Regions from separate parts of the Kitasatospora sp. NPDC059146 genome, predicted to be linked through region 2. Evidence: riboswitches for the same ligand, from Rfam matches in the RefSeq annotation. Region 2 holds a riboswitch; each other region holds the start of a gene.
The links. Region 2 has a riboswitch for cobalamin ahead of ACFXPX_RS11825 (peptidase). Riboswitches for the same ligand answer to the same signal wherever they lie in the genome.
Positions count from the first base shown of each region.

Region 1: it holds a riboswitch for cobalamin, as region 2 does, so the genes downstream of both, ACFXPX_RS34065 (ABC transporter substrate-binding protein) here and ACFXPX_RS11825 (peptidase) in region 2, are expected to answer to the same signal.
Region 3: it holds a riboswitch for cobalamin, as region 2 does, so the genes downstream of both, ACFXPX_RS23335 (HoxN/HupN/NixA family nickel/cobalt transporter) here and ACFXPX_RS11825 (peptidase) in region 2, are expected to answer to the same signal.
Region 4: it holds a riboswitch for cobalamin, as region 2 does, so the genes downstream of both, ACFXPX_RS22075 (ribonucleoside-diphosphate reductase subunit alpha) here and ACFXPX_RS11825 (peptidase) in region 2, are expected to answer to the same signal.

Region 1 is NZ_JBHZCY010000115.1:1,882-6,017, reverse strand. It holds gene ACFXPX_RS34075 (hypothetical protein) at 346-483, shown strand; gene ACFXPX_RS34070 (hypothetical protein) at 947-1,888, shown strand; cobalamin riboswitch at 1,994-2,200, shown strand; gene ACFXPX_RS34065 (ABC transporter substrate-binding protein) at 2,406-3,275, shown strand; gene ACFXPX_RS34060 (FecCD family ABC transporter permease) at 3,272-4,136, shown strand, end outside.
Region 2 is NZ_JBHZCY010000020.1:30,991-35,126, forward strand. It holds gene ACFXPX_RS11810 (peptidoglycan-binding protein) at 318-656, shown strand; partial or broken gene ACFXPX_RS11815 (enoyl-CoA hydratase-related protein) at 959-1,156, shown strand; gene cobF (precorrin-6A synthase (deacetylating)) at 1,203-1,961, opposite strand; cobalamin riboswitch at 2,073-2,221, shown strand; gene ACFXPX_RS11825 (peptidase) at 2,320-3,426, shown strand; gene ACFXPX_RS11830 (flagellar hook-length control protein FliK) at 3,456-3,953, shown strand; cobalamin riboswitch at 4,102-4,136, shown strand, end outside.
Region 3 is NZ_JBHZCY010000055.1:51,661-55,796, reverse strand. It holds gene ACFXPX_RS23345 (hypothetical protein) at 1-1,395, opposite strand, end outside; gene ACFXPX_RS23340 (ArsR/SmtB family transcription factor) at 1,449-1,832, opposite strand; cobalamin riboswitch at 1,914-2,108, shown strand; gene ACFXPX_RS23335 (HoxN/HupN/NixA family nickel/cobalt transporter) at 2,140-3,261, shown strand; gene ACFXPX_RS23330 (type B 50S ribosomal protein L31) at 3,334-3,582, opposite strand; gene rpmG (50S ribosomal protein L33) at 3,612-3,776, opposite strand; gene rpmB (50S ribosomal protein L28) at 3,942-4,136, shown strand, end outside.
Region 4 is NZ_JBHZCY010000051.1:25,470-29,605, forward strand. It holds gene ACFXPX_RS22065 (glycoside hydrolase family 26 protein) at 1-501, shown strand, start outside; gene ACFXPX_RS22070 (glycosyltransferase family 39 protein) at 498-2,210, shown strand; cobalamin riboswitch at 2,283-2,415, shown strand; gene ACFXPX_RS22075 (ribonucleoside-diphosphate reductase subunit alpha) at 2,609-4,136, shown strand, end outside.

The sequences.
Region 1 (4,136 bases), on a different contig from region 2:
GCACCACCGGGGGAAGGCGACACAACCGGGCAAGGTCCACTTCCCCCATGGATCACGCCATTCACCCACCGAAAGAAGCAGGATGATTGTCGTTCCATCACATTCGAACGTCGTCAAGAAAGCGTTTGGCATGGACACTCCTGTTGCCACAGTTCACTTCTGTGTCCCAACTACTGTTCCGGCCGATCCGGCCGAAAGACGTTCCGTCCGCGATCCACCTGCGGAAACGTGAATTTCCCCGCCATTGGCCGGATCTGACGATGCGACTGGACACTCCCGGCGGCCAGCGGTCCCAATGGAGTCACGCCATCCACAGGCTTCGGCCTCGATGCAGAGGAGAGAACCATGGCCAAGAACATCCAGCTGCCCAAGCGCTACACCCCGCCCACGGCCGCCAAGGTCGGCGACTTCAGCAAGGACACGGACGGCACCATCTACACCAAGAAGGACGCCACGACCCTGGGTTTCAAGAAGCCGCGCTGACCTCGGCCTAGCTGACCCGGACTCGATCGCCACAGCCCGCCGGCCCCGCCGGCGGGCTGTTCCGCGTCCACGGACGCCGGTGTCCGCGGGCGTTCGCATCCCAACACACCGGGAATTGAACCACCGAAGGCCGTCCGCACGTTGGAATAGCGGAACTCCCGGTGAATCCCGGGGGAATGGCCGAAGTTCCCGACCGTAATCCGGTCCGGGAACTTCGACGTGTACCGACCTACGGTCGCACCGCCCCCACCGTCGCCGCCGGTCCCGCTCCTGCCCCCACCCCGCCCCTGGCGGCGCGACAAGGCCTTGGTATGAGCACGGCAAAGGGTTCCCCGCCCCGCGTCCACCATCTGGACGGACGGACGGCCGAGTTGATGTGGTGTCCGGGCTCAACCCGCGGGCCGGCCGGTCCGCAGGCCTGTACGGACGAACCTCCCACACCCTCACACCCGGGAGCAGACACATGCGCACCCCCCTCAAGGCCGCCGCCCACACCCTCACGGCGCTGGCCCTGGCCGCCTTCGGCACCACCGCCCTGGCCGCCGGCGCCGAGGCCCAACCCGCCCCGGCCGCCGCCCACTTCGGGGCCAAGCCGCTCCACCCCGGCACCACCGCCAAGAGCCCGACCGCGACGTCCGGCAACACCCTGTCGGTCCGCTCCGCCGCGACCCAGGGCGTGGTCTCCCCCACCCCCAAGGTGTACCTGGTGTTCTGGGGCTCGCAGTGGTCCTCCGACCCGGCCGGGGTCGCCCCCGACATGCAGAACATGTTCAAGGGCCTCTACGGCAGCCAGGACACCTGGGGCACCATCCTCAGCCAGTACTGCGAGGGCGTCGCCAGGGGCACCACCACCTGCGGCACCAAGGGCACCCACGTCCAGCACCCGGCCTCCTCCCCGCTGGCCGGCGTCTGGTTCGACAACGCCGCCGCCACCCCGGCCAACGCCACCGCCGCCCAGATCGCCGCCGAGGCGGGCAAGGCCGCCGCCCACTTCGGCAACACCACCCAGGCGCCCAACCTCAACGCCCAGTACGTGGTGGTCTCCCCCACCGGCACCCACCCGGACGGCTTCCCCAACTCCGGCTTCTGCGCCTGGCACGACAAGACCAGCAGCTCCTACGGCACCCTGGCCTACACCAACCTGCCGTACATCCCGGACAACGGGGCGGGCGCCTGCACCACCTTCACCGACGGGCGGCTGCTCTCCGGCATCGAGTCCACCGAGACCCACGAGTACGCGGAGACGGTCACCGACTTCTGGCCCAGCATCGGCTGGAACGGCGGCGGCGGTGAGATCGGCGACGAGTGCGAGAACCTCGACGCCTACGTCACCCTGAGCACCGGCACCTTCGACCTCCAGGGCCTGTGGTCCAACAGCACCAACAAGTGCGTGACGCACGGCTGACGACCGCCCGCTCCGAGGAACCCGGCCCGCCGCGCCCCCCGCGCGGCGGGCCGTCGCTGTCGGGCCGTCACCCTGAGCCGGACTCCGCCGCCCTGACCACGCCTGATACCGTGCGATCGCCGTGGTGTTCGGGAAACCGGTCTGAGTCCGGTGCGGCCCTCGCCACTGTTGCCGCGGAGTTCCGCGGCCCTCGCTGACCGGCTCGCCCAGCGGTCAGGGCCACTGGGCGGGCTCGAAGGAGCCGCCCGGGAAGGTCGGCCGCGGCACGTCGATGCGGAAGCCAGGAGACCGGCCACGGCACGACATGTTCCACGAGGGTTTTGGAGAACACGTGCCCAGCGGTCAGCCGCGTCCGTTCCGATCCATCTGCTCCGTACATCCCATACGTCCCACAAGTCCGATACGTGTCGGCCGGGCGGTCGCCGCCGTCCTGTTCCTCGGCACGCTCGGCGCCTGCACGGGCGCCCCCGCGCCCGCCGCGTCCGGCGGGACGTCCTCAGGTGCCGCGCCGGTCAGCGTGGAGAACTGCGGGACCACCGTGACGGTCGGCACGCCGCCCGAGCGGCTGGTGACGCTGAACGAGGGGGCCACCGAGGTGGCGCTGGCCCTCGGCCTGGAGTCCCGCATGGCCGGTACCGCCTACCTCGACGATGCCGTCCCGGAGAAGTGGAAGGCGGCCTACGACTCCGTCCCGGTGCTCTCCGCGAAGTACCCGACGAAGGAGAAGCTCCTCACCGCCCGCCCCGACTTCCTGTACGCCTCTTACGCCAGCGCGTTCACCGACAAGGTCGCGGGCACCCGGGAGGACCTGCGCGGCCAGGGCGTAGCGTCGTACCTGTCCCCGTTCGGCTGCTCGGACAAGAGCCAGGTGCCGCCGACGACGTGGCAGGCCGCGTGGGGCGAACTGCACGACGTCGCCCAGGTCTTCGGCGTACCGGAGCGGGCCGCCGCGATCCAGCACCAGCAGGAGCAGCAGCTCGCCGGGTTCACGGCGACGGCCGCGGGCAAGGACCTGAAGGTCCTGTGGTACGACTCGGACACCAAGTCGCCGTTCGTCGGCGCCGGCCACGGCGGCCCCCAGCTGGTGCTCGACGCCGTGGGCGCCCGCAACGTCTTCGCGGACCTGCCCGGCGGCTGGCAGAACGTGAGCTGGGAGAAGGTCGTCGCGGCCGACCCGGACGCCATCGTGCTCGCGGACGCCGGCTGGGACACCGCCCAGTCCAAGATCGACTACCTGGAGCACGACCCGGTGCTGAGCAAGCTCGGCGCCGTGCGGCGCAAGGCCTTCGTGGTGGTGCCGTTCTCGGAGTCGACTCCCGGCGTGCGGCTCGCCGACGGCGCCGCCCGGGTCTCGGCGGGGCTGAGCGCGCTGCGCCCGGCTTCATGACCACGGCACCCCACCCCGTCGCGCGGCCCGCCGGTCCGGGCCGCGCGACGGCGGCCCTGGCCGTCGGTGCGGCCCTGCTGCTGGCCACCGTGCTCCTCGGCCTGGCCGTCGGCTCGCACCACGAGCCGCTCCCGACCGTGATCGAGGTCGTGGCGCGCCGGCTCGGACTCGCCGACCCGCAGGTCACCCTGCTGGACGACCGGATCGTCTGGCAGCTGCGGCTGCCCCGGGTCCTGGGAGCGGCCGCCACCGGCGCCGGACTCGCGGTCTGCGGCGCGGTGCTGCAGACCCTGACCGGCAACGACCTGGCCGATCCCTTCCTGCTCGGGATCTCGGACGGAGCCGCCGCCGGCGCGGTGACCGTGATCGTCCTCGGCGTCGGCGTGACCGGCGCCGTGGGCACCGGCGCGGTGGCGACGGCGGCCTTCGCCGGCGCCCTGCTCGCCGCCGTCGTCGTCCTGGTGCTGGCCGGCGCGCGCACCCGGTCGCTGCCGACCGCCCGGACGGTGCTCGCCGGCATCGCGGTGGGCCAACTGTGCGGGGCGTACACCTCGTTCGTCGTGCTGGTCCTCGGGGACCGCGACGCGGCGCGCGGTGTCATGGAGTGGACGCTGGGCTCGGTCGCCGGCGTGCGGTGGCCCACCGCCGTCTTCCTGACCGCGGTCGCCCTGATCGGCGTCACGGTGCTGGCCTCCTCGGCCCGCGACCTGGACGCCTTCGCCTTCGGCGAGACCTCCGCCCGCTCCCTCGGCGTCCACGTCGAGCGCACCCGGTGGGTCCTCATCGCCACCGCCGCGCTGGTGACGGCCTGCCTGGTCGCCAACACCGGGGTCATCGGGTTCCTCGGCCTGGTCGTCCCGC
Region 2 (4,136 bases):
CCATTCCGAAGGTTCTGGGGCTGGGTCGGGCAGGTCGTCGCCCCCGGTGGGGACGGGCGGCCCTGACCCTGGCCCCACAAGTGGTGCGCGACCCTCACCCACCGGATTCCGGTCACCGCCGGCGGCGGCCGCACCACCGGCGACGTCCAGCTCGCCCACTGGATGGGCAGCCTGACTGGTTTCTTTCTTGATCATTTCAGGTAGGATCCCTGGCGCTGATGACTGGTCTTCGTCATCACCAGAGCCACCGGGGGATGGCCCCAGAAATGGATGTAGTCGCTATGAGAGCACGCGCACTGGCACGTGTCGCTGCGGGCGTGACGTTGTCACTGTCCGTGGTCGTCGGCCTCAGCGGAACGGCCGAGGCCTCCACCACCGCCCCTTACGTGCAGAAGGGGTCGCACGGACCCGCGGTTTCGTGTGTTCAGGCCTTCCTGAACGGTGTCGGCCTCGGCCACAGGATCGCCGTGGACGGCGACTTCGGGCCGGATACGGAGGGCATGGTCGAGGACTTCCAGCGCGCGTACGGCAACGGCCTCAGCAGGGACGGCATCGTCGGGCCCAAGACCGGTACCGCCCTGTGGAATTCGTACTGGCAGATCAATCCGCAGGGCGGCTTGCAGTACTGCTACGACTACATCCCGACGAACTCGTAGCCTCGCTGATGATGCCGGACGGCCCCGGCGCTCCTGCGCAGCGGAGATCCCGTTCCAGCACCGCACCCGCCAGAGCCCGACGTACCGCGCTCACGCCCCCGACGTCGACAACCCGGCGTCCGGCGCTGATGATCGGCCCTTCGGACCGTGAACCACTCCTTGCCCTCGGCGGAGCTGTACGCCAGGACGATGATGCCCGCGATCGATGCCGGCCAGCGAGATGATCGAGCCGCGGGAGAGCAGCTGGATCACCCCGGTGGCGATCGTGAGCCACTCGATCACCAGCACCGTCTTCCGGGTCCGCCGAGACCGTCGCGGCGATGTCCACCCCGGCGGCGGTCATGCTCAAGGAGAGCGTCAACCGCTCCTTCGAGACGACGCTCGCCGAGGGCGTCCGCTTCGAACGCCGGCTGTTCCACTCGGTGTTCGCCACGGCGGACCAGAAGGAGGGCATGGCCGCCTTCGCCGAGAAGCGGGCGCCGAAGTTCGAGCACCGCTGACGGTCCGCGCGTGCGCAGCCCCCTCGCCCGGGGCGGCGCACGCCGGTCAGCCCTCCGACCGCCGCAGCAGGTAGGTGTCCATGATCCAGCCCTTGCGCTCGCGTGCCGACTCGCGCAGCTCGCGGATCCGTGGGGCGGCTTCGGTCAACGGCCCGGCGACCAGGATCTCGTCGGGAGTGCCGAGGTAAGCGCCGTAGTGGATCTCCAGTCCCTGGGGGTCGAGGCCGGTGAAGGCGGCCCGGCCGTCGAGCATCACCACCACGTCGTCCACCCCCTCGGGGAACCCCTCGGCCAGGCGGCGGCCGGTGGTGATCTGCACCGGGCGGCCGACCCGGGTCAGGGTGGTGCGGTGGGCGGCGGCGAGCGCGGAGACACTGCTGATGCCTGGGACCACCTCGTAGTCGAACGCGACCGCGCCGCGGGCCCGTACGTCCTCCACCACCGCGATGACGCTGTCGTAGAGGCTCGGATCCCCCCAGACCAGGAAGGCACCCGTCTCGCCCTCGCCGAGGTGCTCGGCGGCCAGCCGCTCGACCAGGTCGGCGCGCCGGAGGCGCCAGTCGTCCACGGCGGCGGTGTACGCGGGCGTGGTGCGGTCCCGCTCCGCGTCCGGTGCCTCGACCACCCGGTGCCCGGGCCGGCCGTGCTCGGTCAGCATCCGGCGCCGCAGGTGGATCAGGTCCTGTCGTTCCTCGCTCTTGTCGAGGATGAAGAACACGTCCGTGCGACCGATCGCCCGGACCGCTTGCAGGGTGAGGTGGTCGGGGTCGCCCGCGCCGATGCCGATGACGAAGATGTGCCGCATGGGAGCCATTCTGCCGTCCCTGAGGACCTGGCCAGGACGGCGGGGAGAGGAGCGCGCGTCGCGACGGCGGGTGCCGGGCACCGTGGTGTCGCGCTCGAACCCTTGACCGGATCTTTTCCGTGTCGCCATGATGGGCCGTCAAGTTGTGACTCCGCCCTCGGGGGAAGTCCGGTTCGAGTCCGGCGCTGACCCGCAACGGTAGGCCTCCGACCCCGCGTCGGTGGCGAGCCCGAGTACCCGTCGGCGGAGGTGTGTCGTCCACTCCTCCCGTCGTGGTCTGCGGGCCGGAGCTCAGAGGGCTGCCCGGTGCGTTGCCGAGGCCCTCCGGGCGCCTGCGTGCGGGCCCGGAAAGGCCTCCATGCCCGCGCTCCGCCGCACCCTCGGTCTGCTCGCGATACCCGCCCTCGCCCTTGCCGCCGCGCTCCCGGCGGCCACCGCCGCGAGTGCCGCGCCCGCCGCCCCGACCTCGTCCGGGACGTTCCGCCCCGACGCCGCCGCGGGCGGCTGGCTGGCCCGCCAGCTCGTCGGCGGCGACCACTTCGAGTCCGTCTTCAACGGGACCGCCTACCCCGACCAGGGCCTGACCATCGACGCCGTGCTGGCCTTCGCGGCCTCGCGCAGCTCCGACGACGCCGCCGCGAAGGCCACCGCCTGGCTGGCGAAGCCCGAGGTCATCAGCGGCTACCTCGGCGATGGCACCACCGAGGCCTATGCGGGCGCGACCGCCAAGCTGCTGCTCGCCGTCGAGGTCCGCGGCGGGGACCCGACCGCCTTCGGCGGCGTCGACCTGCCGGCCCGGCTGCGCTCGCTGCAGACCGCCGGAGGCCGCTTCTCCGACCGCTCCCAGTGGGGCGACTACAGCAACGCCTTCGGCCAGTCCCTCGCCCTGATCGCCCTGCACCGCACGCCCGGTGACGCCCCGGCGGCGGCCGTCGACTTCCTGGCGAACAGCCAGTGCGCGGACGGCGGCTTCCCGGTCTCCTTCGGCCAGGCCGCCTGCACCAGCGACCCCGACGCCACCGCGCTCGCCGTCCAGGCCCTCGCCGCCACCGGTCGCGCCGCCAAGGCGAACACGGGACTCGGCTGGCTCACCGCCCACCAGAACGGCGACGGCGGGTTCGCGGCCGCCGGGGCGACCGCCTCCAACGCCAACACCACCGGCCTGGCCACCCAGGCGCTGTTCTCCGGCGGGCGCCTGGCCGCCGGCTTCAAGGGCTGGAGCCGGCTGGTCAAGTTCCAGCAGGACTGCTCCGCGGACCCGGCGGTCCGCGGCGCCGTCGCCTACGACGCGAGCGGTTTCAACGCGGGCAACGGAGCCCGGGCCACGGCACAGGCCGTCCTCGGCCTCGCGGGCACCCCGCTGGCCACGCTGTCCGCCGCCGGTGCACGCCCCGGCGCCCCGACCCTCGCCTGCCCGGCCACGGTTACGGACACGGCCACGGCCACGCCCACGGCCGTGCGCTGAACGAGCCTGACTCCAGGAGGATTTCACCGATGACCGACACCTTCACCGCGGTCCGCCCGGCCCGCCGTGCCCGCCCGGCCCGCCGTACGCTCGGGTCGATCGCCGCTGCGGCGGCCCTCACGGCCGGCCTGCTCGGCGTCTCCGCCGTCCAGGCCCCGCAGGCGCGGGCGGACGCCTGCACCGGCACCACCGGGGTCACCGTCGTGGTCGACTTCACCGCCGTCGGCGGCGGCGTCCAGACCGGCTGTGCGCCCGGCGACCCGGCCAGCGGCCTGGCCGCGCTGACCGGGGCCGGTTTCTCGTACTCCTTCCACCCGCGCTTCCCGGGCTTCGTCTGCACGATCAACGCCCTGCCGACGACCTGCACCAACCCGACCGGCAGCGCCTACTGGTCGTACTGGCACGCCCAGCACGGCGGCCCCTGGTCGTACAGCAACCTGGGCGCGGGCAGCTACAACCCGGCACCCGGCGACGTCGAGGGCTGGTCCTTCGGCGCCGGTGCCCAGCCGGGCATCACCGCGTCCTGAACCGCGTCCTGAACCGCGGACGCCGACCGGTGCCCCGGCTCCTCTCCCGGGAGGGGCCGGGGCACCGGTGACCCCCCCACCGCTGCGCGTCAGCCCCGGTGCCGCACCCGGGTCCTCCCGCTCGGCCACCGCTGACGCCTCATTGACTCTGCTTCGGTCAACGTGGTCTGATGAACCGATTTT
Region 3 (4,136 bases), on a different contig from region 2:
GGCGGGGCGTTCGGCCCGGGCCTCGGTGCGGGCGAGGACTTCGGCGGTGTACCGCAGGGCGTCGCCCGGGTGGTCGTCGGTGAGGGCGTGGAAGCCGCGCGGGGTGTGGTCGTCGGGGTGGAAGGGGTAGCGCCGCAGGCTGACCTCCGTCCCCTCGCTCTTGCCCTCGACGTCGTACGCGCTGGGCCCTTCGCCGCCTCCGGGCCGGGGCGCGGGCTTGGGGTAGGGCGGCAGGACGGGTTCGCCGGCGGGCTCGTCGAGGCCGTCGAGGAAGGAGTAGAGCAGTGGGCGCAGCAGTCGGGCGGATTCGCCGCGGTGGGCGAGCGAGCGGTCGGTGATGGCCGTCAGGTCGGTGCGGTCGTCCGGGGTCCGGGCCAGGGCGAGTTCGAGTTGGGCGGCGAGGTCGCCGTCGGGGTCGAGGACGGGTGCGGCCTGGCCGAAGGCGTAGCTGGGGGACCGCGGGTCGAGTTCGGCGGCGCCGGTGGCGACGATCATCGTGGGCCGTCGCAGGGCGGCGCCGTAGAAGGAGACCGAGCCGTGGTCGCCGATCATGACGTCGGCGGCGACGAGGGCGGCCTGCCAGCCCTGGTGGGGCGGGACGAGGCGCAGGCCCATCCGCCGGGCGTCGTCGAGCAGGGCCGCCGGGTCGTGCCGGCTCCAGATGTTGGGGTGCAGCACGACGGCCACCGCGTACTCGTCGGCGGGCAGTCGGCGGACCAGCCGCTGCGGCAGGTCGGGGTGACGGCCGAATAACGAGTGCTCGCTCCAGGTGGAGTCGACGACGACGAGTCGGCGGCCGTCGACGGCGCCGAGGGCGGCGCGGTAGCCGTCGCGGGAGCGTCGGCTGCGCAGGATCCGGTCGAAGCACGGGTCGCCGACGACCTCGGCGACGTCCAGGGCCTCGGGGCAGGAGGCCCGCAGCCGGTCCAGCTGTTCGGGGTGGGAGAGGCCGAGGACGTCGACGAACACCTCTCCGCGGTGGGTGAGTTCGTTGCGGGAGAGGCCGGCGGAGCTGACCGCGTCGCCGGTGGACTCGGTGACCAGGCGGTTGTAGCCGGCACCGTGCGGGAGGACGACCAGGCGGGCGTCCAGCCGGTGCATGGAGGCGTGGACGGCGCAGGCGACGGCCAGGTCGAAGCGGTGGCGGACGGCGTCCTCCCAGTCCAGCACGGTGTAGCCGGGCAGGCCGTGGAGGTACTCGTCCAGGGCGCGGTCGGCGAAGGCGGAGCCGGGGTTGACGGTGAAGTACCGCTCGATGCCGTCCGGGTCGAGCAGGGTGAGGACGTCCAGGACCCGGGTCGCCGAGGTGAGGGTGCGGGCGACCGCCAGCACGCGGGCCTTGACCGGGCGGGTGTTCCAGCGGTCGGCGGGCCAGACGTGGGGGTGGGACGGCACATCGTGATCGTACTCACCCCGCCGCGCCCCCGGCGTGGTTTGCCGAGTGTCGGTCAGCCCGCCGCCGCGGCGGGCTCCTCGTGGTCGGCGGCGGCGCACTCGTCGAGGAGGGGGCGCAGGGCGTCGTCCACGAGCCGGTAGCGCACCACGCGTCCGTCCTTGTCGCCGGTGACCACGCCCGCCGTGCGGAGCAGTCGCAGGGCCTGGGAGACGGCCGGGTCGCGCATGCCGGTGGCGACCGCCAGGTCGCTGACGGCGAGCGGGCCGGCCCGGTGGAGGGCGAGCAGCAGGGCGAGCCGGCCGGGGTCGGAGAGCAGGGAGAACCGCTCGGCCCAGGTCCGGACGTGGGCGGTGTCCCCGATGGCGGCGATGGCCTCGCAGACCCGGTGTCCGTCGATGGTGCGGTGGCCCGCGCGGTCGGCCGGTACGAGATGCATGCGGACATTCTGGCAGCTCACGACCTGTGATCCTGGACACCTGCACAGGTGCGCAACCTTGCGAGGGTGTGGTCCTGCCCCTACGGTGTTCCCCGCCGTGGTGCTCGGGAAGACCGGTGACGGACCCTCAACAGGTCCCATTCCGGAGCGGCCCTCGCCACTGTGATCGGGGGACAGTCGTCCGGATCCACGTGCCACTGGGTGCTTCGTGCACCTGGGAAGGCGGGTCGGGAAGCCCCGTGAGCCAGGAGACCGGCCACGGCATCTCACGAAGTCATTCCACGAGGTGCTGGAGCGTGATCCGAAGATGACCCTGCCCGAAACCGCCGCGCCCGCCGAGGCGGGCCCCGCCCCCTCCGTACTGCCCACCTTCCGGTGGAAGCGCGAGGACACCCTCCGGACCGCCGGGTTGATGGGGGTGATCCTGGCCATGCACGTGGTGGCCTTCGGGACCCTCGTCTTCCTGGTCGCGCCGCACAACTACGCCGTCGGCACCCAGGTCTTCGGGGTGGGCCTGGGCATCACGGCCTACACCCTCGGCATGCGGCACGCCTTCGACGCCGACCACATCGCGGTGATCGACAACACCACCCGCAAGCTGATGGCGGACGGCAAGCGGCCGGTCTCGGTCGGCTTCTGGTTCGCGCTCGGCCACTCCTCGATGGTGGTCATCATGGCCGCCCTGGTGGCGGGCGGCGCCCAGCTGGCGAACACGCTGATGGACGACGACTCGGCCACCCACAAGTGGCTCGGGCTGGTCGGCACCACGGCCTCCGGCGCCTTCCTCTACCTGATCGGCGCGCTCAACCTGGCGGCGCTGCTCGGCATCCTCAAGGTGTTCCGCTCGATGCGGGCCGGGCAGTTCGACGAGTCGGAGCTGGAGGCGCACCTCGACTCGCGCGGCTTCATGGCCCGGATCCTGAACCGGGCGACCCGCTCGATCACCCGGCCCGGGCAGATGTTCCCGGTCGGCATGGTGCTGGGCCTGGGCTTCGACACCGCGACCGAGGTCACCCTGATGGTGATGGCCGGTTCGGGCGCGGCGGCCGGGCTGCCCTGGTACGCGATCGTCTGCCTGCCGCTGCTGTTCGCGGCCGGGATGAGCCTGTTCGACACCCTGGACGGGACGTTCATGAACTTCGCGTACCAGTGGGCCTTCTCCAACCCGGTGCGCAAGGTGTACTACAACCTGACCATCACCGGGCTGTCGATCGCGGTGGCCTTCATCATCGGCACCATCGAGCTGGTCGGCGTGCTGCACGAGAAGCTCGACCTGACCGACCCGGTGACCGGGTTCATCGCGGACATCTCGCTGGACAACGTCGGCTACGCGATCGCCGGGCTGTTCGTGGTGGTGTGGGCGATCGCCATCGCGTACTGGAAGCTGGCGGGCGTCGAGAAGCGCTGGACGCCCACGCAGCAGCAGTAGCGGTGGCGGCAGTGCCCGCGCGTCGCGAACGGCGCCTCCCCGAGCCGGGGAGGCGCCGTTCGCGTTCCGCCGTCAGTGCCGGTCGCCGTAGCGGCGGCGGAACTGCTCGACCCGGCCGGCGGTGTCGAGCACCCGGGACTGGCCGGTGTAGAAGGGGTGGCTCGCCGAGGAGATCTCGACGTCGATCACCGGGTAGGTGTTGCCGTCCTCCCACTCGACCGTGCGGTCACCGGTGACCGTGGAGCGGGTGAGGAAGGCGAGGCCGCCGACCTTGTCGCGGAAGACGACCGGGCGGTAGGCGGGGTGGATTCCGGGCTTCATGGCTGGGCTCCTCCGAGGGGTTCGTGCGGTCAGCGCTCTTCGCGGAAGTCGACGTGCCGGCCCGCGACCGGGTCGTACTTGCGCAGGACCATCCGGTCCGGGTCGTTGCGGCGGTTCTTGCGGGTCACGTACGTGTAGCCGGTGCCGGCGGTGGAGCGGAGCTTGATCACGGGGCGCAGTTCGCTGCGGGCCATCGGGCGTCCTCCTGGGGTCTCGGGCCCGTGGACCCTCGGGGTCCGGGGGCCTCCGGGTGCGGGGTTCGCGGGGATGGATCGGAACCGTACACCGAAATGGATGTCATTTTCATCTGGTGTAACGTGACCTCCGTCCTGCCCATTCCCGGACGCCAGGGAGCACCCATGTCCGCCCACTGCCGGCTCACCGGCCGCCGGCCCGGCTTCGGCAACGCGATCTCGCACTCGCACCGCCGCACCCCGCGCCGCTTCGACCCCAACATCCAGCGCAAGCGCTACTGGCTGCCCAGTGAGGGCCGGTACGTCCGGCTGGTGCTGAGCGCCAAGGGGATCAAGACCGTCGACACGATCGGCGTCGAG
Region 4 (4,136 bases), on a different contig from region 2:
TGGGGCCGCCAGTCGGCCGGCCCCCAGGACTTCGTCGCGGCCTGGCGGCACGTCCACGACATCTTCGACAACGCCGGCGCGACCAACGTGATCTGGGTCTGGAGCCCCAACATCACCCTCCCCGCGCCCAACACCCGACTCGCGCCGTACTACCCCGGCGACAGCTACGTCGACTGGGCCGGCATGACCGGCTACTTCACCCGCACCGACCCCGACGCCTTCGACGAGCTGTACGGGCCGACGATGGCCGAGATCCGCGCCTTCTGCAAGAAGCCCTTCTTCATCAGCGAGACCGCGGTCGAGCAGGGCAAGCACCAACGCGCGGACACCGACCAGCTGTTCTCCGGGCTGGAGGCGCACGACGACATCGTCGGCTTCATCTGGTTCAACATGGTCAAGCGGGCCGACTGGCGGGTCGAATCCGTCCCGGACACCCTGGCCACCTTCAAGAAGCGCGCGTCCGACCCCCGCTACGGCTTCGACATCCGGAACCCACGATGAGCGCAGACCCCGAATCCTTCCCGACCCTGCCCGGCGGCGCCGGGAAGCCGGCCGCGGACGTACCCGCACCCCGCCCGGCGGGCGGGGCCGAGGCCGGGGCCGGCGCCGTGCCCGTGGCCCATGCGATGCCCGCGGCCAGTGCGGTGACCGTCGACAACCCCGACGGCATCGAACTGGCCCCGTACACCATCCCCCAGGTCCCGGCGATCGGCTGGGACCCCGCCTCCAGCCCCCGGCGCCGCTGGATCGCCCGCGGGCTGCTCGGCGCCGTCCTGGCCGTCCAGGCCGCGCTCTCGCTGCGCCTGCTCGCCGCCGCGCACCCCGACGAGGCCGCCGCCATGGTGGCCGGCCGCCAGCAGCTCGCCCACCTGCTGCACGGCGCCCCGGTCACCACCGACCTGCTCGACCGCGTCCCCGGCTCGCCGTGGCTCTACCCACCGCTGGCCGGCGCCGCCGCGAACGCGGACGGCATCTGGGGCACCCGGCTGCTCAGCCTCGGCTTCGGCCTGCTCACCACGGTGCTGCTGTACTCGCTGACCCGGCGGCTGTTCAACGAACGCGTCGCGATCTGCGGCATAGCCGCCTACGCCGTCCTGCAGTCCACCGTCGTGGTCGGCTTCTACGGCGCCCCCGAGTCCCTCGCCGTCCTCCTGGTCGCCCTCGCGGCCTGGCTGACGGTGTTCACCGCCCGGCGTGCCCCGGCCCTGGTGCTGACCGCCGCCGCGGCCACCGCCCTGGCCTGTGCCGTCGCCTACTCGGCGGTCCTGGCCGTCCCCGCCCTGGTGGCCCTGGCCCTTGCCACCGCCAGGCCGCACCGCCGACCCGGCCCCGCCGCCCTGCGCGCCCTGCTGCTGGCTGTCGGAACGCTGGTCCTGCTGCTGCCGTACGGCCTGCTGGGGAAGGTCGTCGGCTGGTCCCCCACGCACGGCAACGCCCCCGGCTCAGCCGGCTCCGTCCTGCTCGGCACCCTCCAGTGGGCCGGCCTGTTCACCCTCCTCGCGGTAGCCGGCACGGTCTCGTACGCGCGGCGCGAGCAGCTGGCCGAGCACGAGTCGCCGGGGAGCGACCGGATCGCCCCCACCCGCGCCCAGCGGGCTCTGCTCGGGGTCGTGCTGACCGCCACCGCGCTGCTGGTCCCCGCCGTTCACCTGTGGGCCGGCACCTCCGGGGCCCTGTTCCGCCACCTCGACTACGGCATGCTGCTCGCCACCCCGATCGCTGGGCTCGGCCTCACCCGGCTGGTCGGGGCCCACTTCCGCCACCCCCAGTTGGGCATCCTGGTCTGGGTCGCGCTGCTGGCCCTCGGCATGGAGCAGTCCGCGCTGCGCTACCAGAACGGGCCCGACTCCGGCCGCCTGCTGGCCGTCCTGCGGGCGCACGCCGTCCCGGAGGGCCACTACCTCACCGAGGTCGACGGGCTCGCCGAGTACTACCTGGGCGCCGTCAGCAGACCCGAGCAGTGGATCTCCGCCCGGGCCGGAACGGACTACCGCGACAGCGCCGGCGTGCAGCACCACGGCGTGGACGGCAGCACGGCGGCGATCCGGGACGGCTGGTTCACCATGGTCGTCCTCGACAGCACCGCGCCGGCGGCCACCGACCGGGCGCTGAGCGCCGCGCTGAACACCGGCGGGCGCTACCGGCTGATCGCTCAGTTCACCTCGCCGACGGGCGATTCGAGCACGTACAAGGTCTATCTGCGGCACTGACAGGCCGGCGAGCCCGTCGGCATCCGCGACACGACAGGCACAACATGTGGTGCCGCCGCAGCTAGTCGGCACTACATGTATGCTCGCTTCTGCTGTCGATGCAGGGGAACCCGGTGGGAATCCGGGACTGCCCCGCAGCGGTGTGCGGGCGGCTCCAGCAGCCGTACCGCGAGTCCGAGTACCTGCCGAACAGCGTGCGCCACGGCCCTCCCGCAGAGGCCGCGCCAAGCACCAGCACCACCCCTCCGGGCCTCGCGGGCGGGCCGGGGAGACACCTCGCGCGACGCTTTTTGCGTTCGCGCCGTGCTCCCCTGCCCAGATCGGCCCGGGTGACCCCGATCACCGCCGCACGATCGCCGCCAGGAGAGAGCGCCTTGACCACCGCTGCCTCAGTCACCCTGCCCGCCCAGGGCTCCGGTACCGCCTTCACCGACCCGACGGTCTCCGACCCCGGCGGTGCTCTCCTGCGGCTGCTCACCGACCGCAGCGCCGACCTCACCGAGGTCGACCCCGGCCATGTCGCCGCCGCCGCGCTGCGCGGCCGCCACGCCGGCTCGGACTTCGCCGAGCTGCGCGGTCTGGCCGTGGACGCCGCCGCGTCGATGATCGCCGAGGACCCCCAGTACTCGAAGCTGGCCGCCCGCCTGCTCGCCCTGGAGATCGTCGACGAGGCGAACAGCCAGGGCTCGACCTCCTTCTCCGCCTCGATCGCCGTCGGCCACGCCGAGGGCCTGATCGGCGACACCACCGCGGCCTTCGTCGCCAAGCACGCCGACGCCCTGAACGCGCTCGTCGACACCAAGGGCGACGACCGCTTCGAGTACTTCGGCCTGCGCACCGTCCAGTCCCGCTACCTGCTGCGCCACCCGATCACCCGCAAGGTGATCGAGACCCCGCAGCACTTCCTGCTCCGCGTCGCCTGCGGCCTGGCGGTCGGCGACTCCGAGCAGTCGGTGCGCGAGGTGTCCGAGCTGTACGGCCTGATGAGCCGCCTGGAGTACCTGACCTCCTCGCCGACGCTCTTCAACTCCGGCACCCGGCACCCGCAGATGTCCAGCTGCTACCTGCTGGACTCGCCGCTGGACAACCTGGACTCGATCTACAACCGCTACGCGCAGATCGCCCGCCTCTCCAAGCACGCCGGCGGCATCGGCCTGTCCTACTCGCGCATCCGCTCGCGCGGCAGCCTGATCCGCGGCACCAACGGCAAGTCCAACGGCATCGTCCCGTTCCTGCGCACCCTCGACTCCTCGGTCGCCGCCGTCAACCAGGGCGGCCGCCGCAAGGGCGCGGCCTGCGTCTACCTGGAGACCTGGCACGCCGACATCGAGGAATTCCTGGAGCTCCGCGACAACACCGGTGAGGAGGCGCGCCGCACGCACAACCTCAACCTGGCCCACTGGATCCCGGACGAGTTCATGCGCCGCGTGAACGCCAACGCCGACTGGTCGCTGTTCTCCCCCGCCGACGTCCCCGAGCTGGTCGACCTGTGGGGCGCCGACTTCGACGAGGCCTACCTCAAGGCCGAGCTGGCCGGCAAGGCCGTCCGCACCATCCCGGCGCAGACCCTCTACGCCCGCATGATGCGCACCCTCGCGCAGACCGGCAACGGCTGGATGACCTTCAAGGACGCCTCCAACCGCGCCGCCAACCAGACCGCGCTGCCCGGCCGCACGGTGCACTCCTCCAACCTGTGCACCGAGATCCTGGAGGTCACGGACGACTCCGAGACCGCCGTCTGCAACCTGGGCTCGGTCAACCTCGGCGCGCACGTGGCCGAGGGCGCGTCCGTCGAGGACCTGCTCGGCGCCATGGACTGGGAGCGCCTCGACGCCACCGTCCGCACCGCCGTGACCTTCCTCGACCGCGTGGTGGACATCAACTTCTACCCGACCACCGAGGCCGGCACCTCCAACTCCCGCTGGC